2 linked regions of the Saccharobesus litoralis genome follow. Each later gene encodes a partner of the first gene's protein in a complex. Links are inferred from orthologs where the notes say so. Each region holds a gene or a part of one and is shown in the gene's direction. Other genes may lie near its edges.

What was found. Proteins that work in one complex are often made in the same cells at the same time.
Region 2: the proteins of uvrA (region 1) and mfd are in contact, whole or in part, in a crystal structure (PDB 4DFC), measured with the Escherichia coli proteins. The link is inferred for Saccharobesus litoralis from one-to-one orthologs.

The regions. Positions count from the first base shown.
Region 1 is NZ_CP026604.1:259,033-262,946, forward strand. What follows is about bases 356-3,784. They hold uvrA (excinuclease ABC subunit UvrA), read left to right. Parts: upstream 356-755; coding sequence 756-3,584; downstream 3,585-3,784. Other genes in these bases: C2869_RS00915 (helix-turn-helix domain-containing protein), read right to left, coding at 356-437. In the rest of the region: more of C2869_RS00915, read right to left, coding at 1-355; C2869_RS00925 (NADP-dependent isocitrate dehydrogenase), read right to left, coding at 3,817-3,914. UniProt on the Escherichia coli protein: The UvrABC repair system catalyzes the recognition and processing of DNA lesions. UvrA is an ATPase and a DNA-binding protein. A damage recognition complex composed of 2 UvrA and 2 UvrB subunits scans DNA for abnormalities.
Region 2 is NZ_CP026604.1:4,347,448-4,351,988, forward strand. Bases 116-4,171 are described here. They hold mfd (transcription-repair coupling factor), read left to right. Parts: upstream 116-497; coding sequence 498-3,971; downstream 3,972-4,171. Other genes in these bases: C2869_RS16060 (HvfX family Cu-binding RiPP maturation protein), read right to left, coding at 116-286; C2869_RS16070 (CsiV family protein), read left to right, coding at 3,975-4,171. In the rest of the region: more of C2869_RS16060, read right to left, coding at 1-115; more of C2869_RS16070, read left to right, coding at 4,172-4,541. UniProt on the Escherichia coli protein: Couples transcription and DNA repair by recognizing RNA polymerase (RNAP) stalled at DNA lesions. Mediates ATP-dependent release of RNAP and its truncated transcript from the DNA, and recruitment of nucleotide excision repair machinery to the damaged site.

The DNA.
Region 1 (3,914 bases):
TTGGGTAAGACAAGTTGATTAAAAGTGGTTTCTAAACAAAGATCGACGTAGGTTTTACCATAGATGCCTAAATAGCGGTGTAAAATGGTTTTATCAATTGAAATGGTTATACCGTGAAAGACAGCCGCGTGTCGCGTCACAATATCGCGCTTATTATCACAAACAATTAAATGTTCGTCTGCCATCTCCAATCCGCAATATTGGTATTCAATACCAAGTTGAGGAACAACAAAGAAATAATGTTCGTTGGCAATAGTGCCGTAATTCAGGGTTTCTCCTTCAGTTGTACGATAACCCAAAATAAGATCAGGAGAGGCTACTAATTTATGTCTATTATTAAATACACCACTAGAAAGCTGCATAGCATCTAAGCTAGCTTCTTGTATTGCATCAATATACTCTTCAATTGTGGTGTAACTTCCGTCAGTTAATTGCATAGCCGTCCATTATCTCAATGTATTTCAATTTAATTATAATGATTAATGGCATCCTTGCTTATAAAACCCATTTATACTGCACTACGTTTAAGCTATAAACACTATCGTTATGGCTGCATATATAACCTTGAGCCCTAACTTTATTCAAACCAAGATAAAGCTTAGTAAAGCTAAATTCATCTTAATTAACAAATCACATAAAAATTAATAAAATATTCACTAGATCCCACTGTTTTTTTATTCAGTAGACGGTTCAAAAGCAATTCGATAAATGCCATACTGCGCGTTTGCTTGTTTAGCCCGCTATCGGAAGAATACATGGATAAAATAGAAGTTCGTGGTGCCAGAACGCACAACCTTAAGAATATTAATCTTGAACTACCAAGAGACAAACTTATTGTCATTACAGGGTTGTCTGGCTCTGGAAAATCTTCATTAGCTTTCGATACACTTTATGCCGAAGGGCAACGTCGCTACGTTGAATCACTTTCTGCTTATGCTCGTCAATTTTTATCATTGATGGAAAAGCCCGATGTTGACCACATTGAAGGCTTGTCACCAGCCATTTCAATTGAGCAAAAATCAACCTCGCATAACCCGCGATCAACCGTCGGGACAATCACTGAAATATATGATTATTTACGTTTATTGTTTGCACGAGTCGGTGAACCTAGGTGTCCAACACATGATGTTGCCTTAGCTGCGCAAACTGTCAGCCAAATGGTTGACCAAGTTATGGCCATGCCGGAAGGTGCTAAACTCATGTTACTGGCCCCTGTCGTGCAAGAACGAAAAGGTGAGCATGTAAAGACCCTTGAAAACCTTGCTGCTCAAGGATTTATTCGTGCGCGTATAGATGGTGAAGTGTGTGATTTAAGCGATCCACCCGCATTAGACCTACATAAAAAACACACGATTGAAGTGGTAGTCGATCGTTTTAAAGTACGAGAAGACTTAAAACTGCGATTGGCAGAATCCTTCGAAACTTCGTTAGAGCTAGCTAATGGTGTAGCTAAAATAGCGTGGATGGATGAACCAGAAAAAGACGAAATTGTATTTTCTGCCAATTTCTCTTGTCCGCACTGTGGTTACAGCATGGCTGAAGTCGAACCGCGCATGTTCTCTTTTAATAACCCAACCGGTGCTTGTAAAACATGTGATGGCTTAGGTGTTCAACAGTTTTTTGACCCAGAGCGTATTGTCGTTAACCCTGAAGTTAGCCTAGCAAATGGGGCAATAAAAGGCTGGGATAAACGCAGTTTTTATTATTTTTCTATGTTGAAAACGGTTGCTGAGCATTATGACTTTGATATTAATCAGCCTTGGCAAGAGATCTCCGACGAACATCAACAAATCGTTTTACATGGTAGCGGCCGAACTAAACTCGAATTCAAATACATGAACGACAGAGGCGATGTGATTAATCGTACTCACACGTTTGAAGGGGTGATCCCGAATATGGATCGCCGCTATAAAGAAACAGAATCCAATGCTGTTCGAGAAGAACTAACTAAGTTACTCAATACCGCTAAATGTGGTTCATGTAGTGGCTCGCGATTAAGAGAAGAAGCGCGTAACGTATTTATTGATAACACCAATTTACCGCACATTGCAGACTTATCGATTCAAGATGCGTTACGTTTTTTCCAAGGGCTAGCTTTAACTGGTCAGCGAGCGCAAATCGCAGAAAAAATCTTAAAAGAAATTAATGACAGATTAGGTTTCTTAGTCAACGTGGGTTTAGATTATTTAAACCTTTCGCGTAGTGCAGACACCTTATCTGGTGGTGAGGCGCAGCGTATTCGCCTTGCAAGTCAAATTGGTGCAGGGCTTGTTGGTGTTATGTATGTGCTAGATGAGCCTTCTATTGGTTTACACCAACGTGATAACGAAAGACTATTGGCTACGCTTAATCATCTTCGTGATTTAGGTAATACCGTTATCGTGGTAGAGCATGATGAAGATGCAATTCGTTGTGCTGATTATGTGGTGGATATTGGCCCTGGTGCAGGTGTGCACGGCGGCGAAGTCGTTGCGTGTGGTAATGTCGAAGAAATTAAAGCGTCACCTAAATCATTAACCGGTAAGTATTTATCTGGCGAAAAGAAAATAGCCGTGCCCGCTAAACGCCACGAACCAAGTGAGCGCTGGTTAACGCTAGAAGGCGCAACTGGAAATAACCTTAAAGATGTAGATTTAGCAATACCGGTTGGTTTAATGACCTGTATTACTGGTGTGTCGGGTTCAGGTAAATCGACTCTGATTAATGATACTTTATATTCAATTGCTCAACGTGAGTTAAACCGTGCACAATCCAATGATCCAGCGCCTTATCGAAAGATAACGGGTTTGGATATGATGGACAAAGTTGTTGATATTGATCAAAGTCCAATTGGCCGAACACCACGCTCAAACCCAGCAACTTATACCGGCATATTTACGCCAATTCGTGAATTATTTGCTGGCACGCAAGAAGCACGTTCACGCGGTTATAAACCGGGGCGATTCAGCTTTAACGTGAAAGGTGGTCGCTGTGAAGCGTGTCAGGGTGATGGTGTTATAAAAGTCGAAATGCACTTTTTACCTGATGTTTATGTTCCTTGTGATGTATGTAAGGGCAAACGCTACAACCGTGAAACCTTGGAAATTAAATATAAAGGTAAGAATATTCATGAAGTATTAGATTTAACCGTAGAAGACGCTCGTGAATATTTTGATGCCGTGCCCGCCATAGCAAGAAAATTACAAACCTTAATGGACGTAGGATTATCCTATATCCGCTTAGGTCAATCCGCGACAACCTTATCTGGTGGTGAAGCACAACGGGTTAAGCTGGCGCGAGAATTATCTAAACGCGACACCGGTGACACCTTATATATTCTTGATGAACCAACCACAGGTCTACATTTTGCGGATATAGAACTACTATTAACCGTATTACACCGATTACGTGATCACGGTAATACCATAGTGATCATTGAACACAATTTAGATGTTGTAAAAACTGCGGATTGGATAGTTGATCTTGGCCCTGAAGGGGGCAGTGGTGGCGGACAAATATTGTTTAGTGGCACACCAGAAGCATTATGCGAAACCGATTGTGGTTCTCATACAGCGAGATTTTTAAAGCCATTGTTAGAACAATAATACGCTAATATTAATAGTTAAAAAGTTTAATAAAGCCCAATACTCATTTTTTAGTGTTGGGCTTTTTTGTTTGGGTCGTACTATTCGCGTCTTTCATTCGGTGTGTAAATTACATTAAAGAAAGAGGCTTTTAAAAACGCTAGAAACAAAAAAAGCGAGGCAAACTAGCCTCGCTTTTTAATTCTAAACTCGTTAGCGTACTACAATAAGTACGCTAAACGTTGCGTGCGTATTAAAGCGCTTCGATTGCTGCGTTTAATGTTGCACTTGGACGCATTGCTTTACCCGCTAATTCAGCATTTGGCTGGAAGTAGCCACCTACATCTTGAG
Region 2 (4,541 bases), 4.1 Mb from region 1 along the record:
TAGTGATCATCAGTGGAATACTCACCCAGCGCGTGGCAAGGCCAATTAAAATAAGTATGCCGCCAACTAACTCAGTCACCATAGCTAAAAAAGCCATCACACTAGGCAATATAAACCCTAAATAACTAAACCACTCCACCACACCTTCAAATCCAACGTATTTATTGTAACCCGCTTGGATCATTATCGGTGCAAGATACAAACGTAACGCCAAGGGCGCTAAACCTTCAGCGACTTTAGTTTTATCAAGGTAATGGTGAAACGGTAAATAAAAACGAGAAATCAACTGAATGTCCTAAAATAAAAAGCAATTAACCTGATCGTAAAGACCGCTAATCGCAACAATAACTTTCGCCCTACTTGTGAAAATAGTTGTAGCGCCAATAACCTTGCAGGCATGTATTACTTATAGCTAATTAAACCTGAATATCTAGCCGCATCGAGCTAAAAATTGATTACAATATCAAGCTATTAACAGTGTTATTAGTTCAGGAATCATGGCGCAAGCAAGTATATTTTCACCAGCCATACCGTCGTTAAAAAAACGAGGCGATCACATCCGTTGGGGCAATTTAGCCGGTAGTAGTCTAGCCATCGCGTTAAACCATGCCGCAGCCCAAAGCAACAACCCTTTTGTGGTGATCACCCCTGATACACCATCAGCATTAAGGTTAACGGACGAGCTTAACGCGTATGCGAAAAATACAGGGCTTGGTGTCTTTTATTTTCCGGATTGGGAAACATTACCCTACGATACATTTTCACCGCATCAGGATATTATTTCGCAACGGCTAGCCACGCTAAATAATTTACAAATGGGTCAAGCTGGGATTTACGTTGTTTCCGCCAGTACAGCACTCGCTTATCAAGCACCCCAATCTTTTTTTAGTCAGTATTCGTTAATACTAAAACAAGGGCAAACGGTTGATATTAACGCAATGCGCGATAGGCTATCTAACGCTGGCTACAGAGCGGTTGATCAAGTCATGGAGCATGGTGAATATTCACTGCGAGGCTCTATTCTCGATTTATACCCAATGGGCAGTGACTCGCCATTTAGGCTCGATTTTTTTGACGACGAGTTAGACACAATTCGCCAATTTGATCCTGAAACACAACGCTCATCAGAAACCATTAAGCTTATTGAGCTTTTGCCTGCTCATGAATTCCCAACCGATAAAAAAGCCATAGAACTGTTTCGTCGCCAATACCGCGAATTATTTGACGCTAACACCGACAAAGAATCTATTTACTATCAGGTCAGTAAAAATATCATGCCAGCAGGCATAGAATATTATTTGCCATTATTTTTTGAACAATGCCAAACCTTATTTGATTACTTACCTCAAGATACACAAATTGCATTTGCTAACGATGTCAAAGACAAATTAGTCACGTTTGCTGCCGACGTTGAAAATAGATACCAAGACCGACGTTATGACACCAATCGACCATTATTAAAACCTGAATTATTGTTTTTAAAACATGATGTTTTTTTTCAACAACTAGGTCAATTCAACCGCATTGAATATACAACCAGCGAGATTGAAGAAAAAGCCGGACGCTACAATTACCTAACCGATAAAGTGGCAGATATCGCCATTGATGGCCAAGCTAAAGATCCTTACAAAGCGTTTAATGCGTTTATACAAGAACAACAACATGTTGTCATACTTTGCGAAAGTGAAGGCCGCCGCGAAACCATTCTTGAATTGCTAGCCAAAGGTAAATTAAAAGTAAAACAATTTAAGTCACTCAATGAATATCTAAAACAACCACATTCATTGGGCATATGTGTCACCGCGTTAGAACATAGCTTTATCGCCGAGCAAAATAACCAGCCAATTGCTTTTATTTGCGAATCAGAATTATTGGGTAATCGTGTAAAGCAAAGGCGCAGACGGCGTGGCAAAGGTGAAGTCACTACCACCGAAAATATTGTCAAAAACCTAGCAGAGTTAACCTCTGGCCAACCTGTGGTGCATGTTGACCATGGTGTCGGTCGCTACCTCGGCTTACAAACAATCGACGCAGGTGGCATGCCAACTGAATTTCTAACCATTGAATATGCCGACTCTAAGCTTTATGTGCCCGTAGCAAGCCTACATTTAATATCTCGCTATTCGGGTGCTGATGTTGACAACGCGCCATTACACAAGCTTAGCAGTGACGCATGGCAAAAAGCTAAAAAGAAAGCCGCAGAAAAAGTGCGAGATGTTGCAGCTGAATTACTCGATGTTTATGCTAAACGCGCAACCAAAAAAGGCTTTAAGTTCAATCTTGATAAGCAAAGCTACCAACAGTTTTCTGCCGGTTTTCCATTTGAAGAAACAGACGACCAGCAAAACGCCATTAATCATGTAGTCAATGATATGCTATCGGAACAAGCAATGGATCGTTTAGTTTGTGGTGATGTTGGTTTTGGTAAAACCGAAGTTGCCATGCGCGCAGCCTTTATCGCGGTAAACGAAAGTAAGCAAGTTGCCGTACTCGTTCCCACCACCCTGCTCGCTCAACAGCATTACGAAAACTTTAAAGACAGATTTGCTAACTGGCCTGTCAAAGTCGAAGTGCTATCACGCTTTAAAACCGCGAAAGAGCAAAAAGCCGTTTTACAAGAATTAGCCGATGGCAAAGTTGACATCGTCATAGGGACACACAAACTGCTGCAAGCCGATGTCAACTACCACAACTTGGGATTATTAATTGTTGATGAAGAACACAGGTTCGGTGTTAGACAAAAAGAAATCATCAAAAAGCAGCGAGCTAATGTTGATATTTTAACGTTAACGGCAACGCCTATTCCAAGAACATTAAATATGTCGATGAGTGGCATGCGCGATTTATCCATTATCGCCACGCCGCCAGCGAAACGCTTAGCGGTTAAAACTTTTGTTCGCCAACATCAAGATGCACTCGTTAAAGAAGCGCTAACCCGTGAAATTATGCGTGGTGGCCAAGTTTATTTCCTGCATAATAGTGTCGAGACCATAGAAAAAACCGCAGCTGATCTGCAAAAATTATTGCCGGATGCTCGAATTGTCACGGCTCACGGGCAAATGCGTGAACGAGAGCTAGAACAAGTCATGTCAGACTTCTACCATCAACGTTTTAATGTGCTGGTATGTACCACCATCATAGAGACGGGTATCGATGTGCCCACCGCCAACACCATAGTTATTGATCGCGCCGATCATTTTGGCCTAGCCCAGTTGCATCAATTGCGAGGGCGTGTCGGGCGCTCACATCATCAAGCGTACGCTTATTTGCTAACGCCGCATCCTAAAGCCATGACCAAAGATGCGGTGAAGCGACTAGAAGCCATTGAATCTCTCGAAGATTTGGGTGCAGGTTTTGCGCTCGCTACCCATGATTTAGAAATACGTGGTGCCGGTGAATTACTGGGTGATGAACAAAGTGGCCAAATTCAAACCGTTGGCTTTACTTTATACATGGAAATGCTCGATAAAGCGGTAGCCGCGTTAAAACAAGGCAAAGAGCCCGCACTCGATGATGTACTTAAGGAACAAACTGAAGTCGAACTGCGTTTACCTGCGTTGATCCCTGAAGATTACGTGCCTGATGTTAGCCTGCGATTGTCCTTATACAAAAAAATCGCCAGTTGCCAAGAATTAGCTGAAGTCGAAGATACTCATGTTGAATTAATTGACCGGTTTGGCCTACTCCCGCAACCAGCGAAAAACTTATTACAGGTAGCTAAGCTAAAACTGCAAGCGGACAACATAGGTATTAGAAAAGTCGAGGCAGGCCCCAAAGGTGGCTTGATCGAATTTAACAAAGACACTAAAGTCGACCCAGAAAAAATAATTGCGTTGATCCAATCAGCCCCCACTGTTTTCTCATTTGCAGGGCCTGAAAAAATTCGCTTCAATCTTGAAATAGAAGAAGCTAATGAACGGATTAAATTTGTAGAACAACTTATTACAGACTTATCAGGAAAAGCTGCCTAAATTATGATGGAACATCACAATACTAATTGGCTGCGCTATCGCCAAAAACGCACTCCAGAGTCGAGCACTAAACGCGCAATGAAGCAATGCACTGTATTAGCTACAGCGTTACTAGTCGCGTTAAGTAGCGCTTCGGCAAATGCCGAACGTTGGTATGAAATAGAGCTAATATTATTTAAGCATGATACCAAGACAGACGAATTGCTTGAAAACTTTGACGACCACATTACGCCTGTTGCTATTAACCGCGCAAGAAACCTGATTTCTTCTCGTTTTCCTGAATCAGCCCAAGACAGTTTATCTTTGCTCAATAGTTGCGAGCAGCCCAAAGAGCCGGAAATAGAATGGCAATTTTTTACTGATCCGGCAATTTTATATCAAGAAGTCGAAGATAATTTAATTGTACCGACGATTGAAAACGCTACGCAATTAACGGATGAGACTAACGAAAACAGCCAGATAATTAATAATGCAAATTCAGATGCAGCTAATATTGAAAATACAAGCCTTGCTCAAACAAGTAAAAATACAAGCCTTGCTCAAACAAGTAAAAATACAAACTCTGTTGAA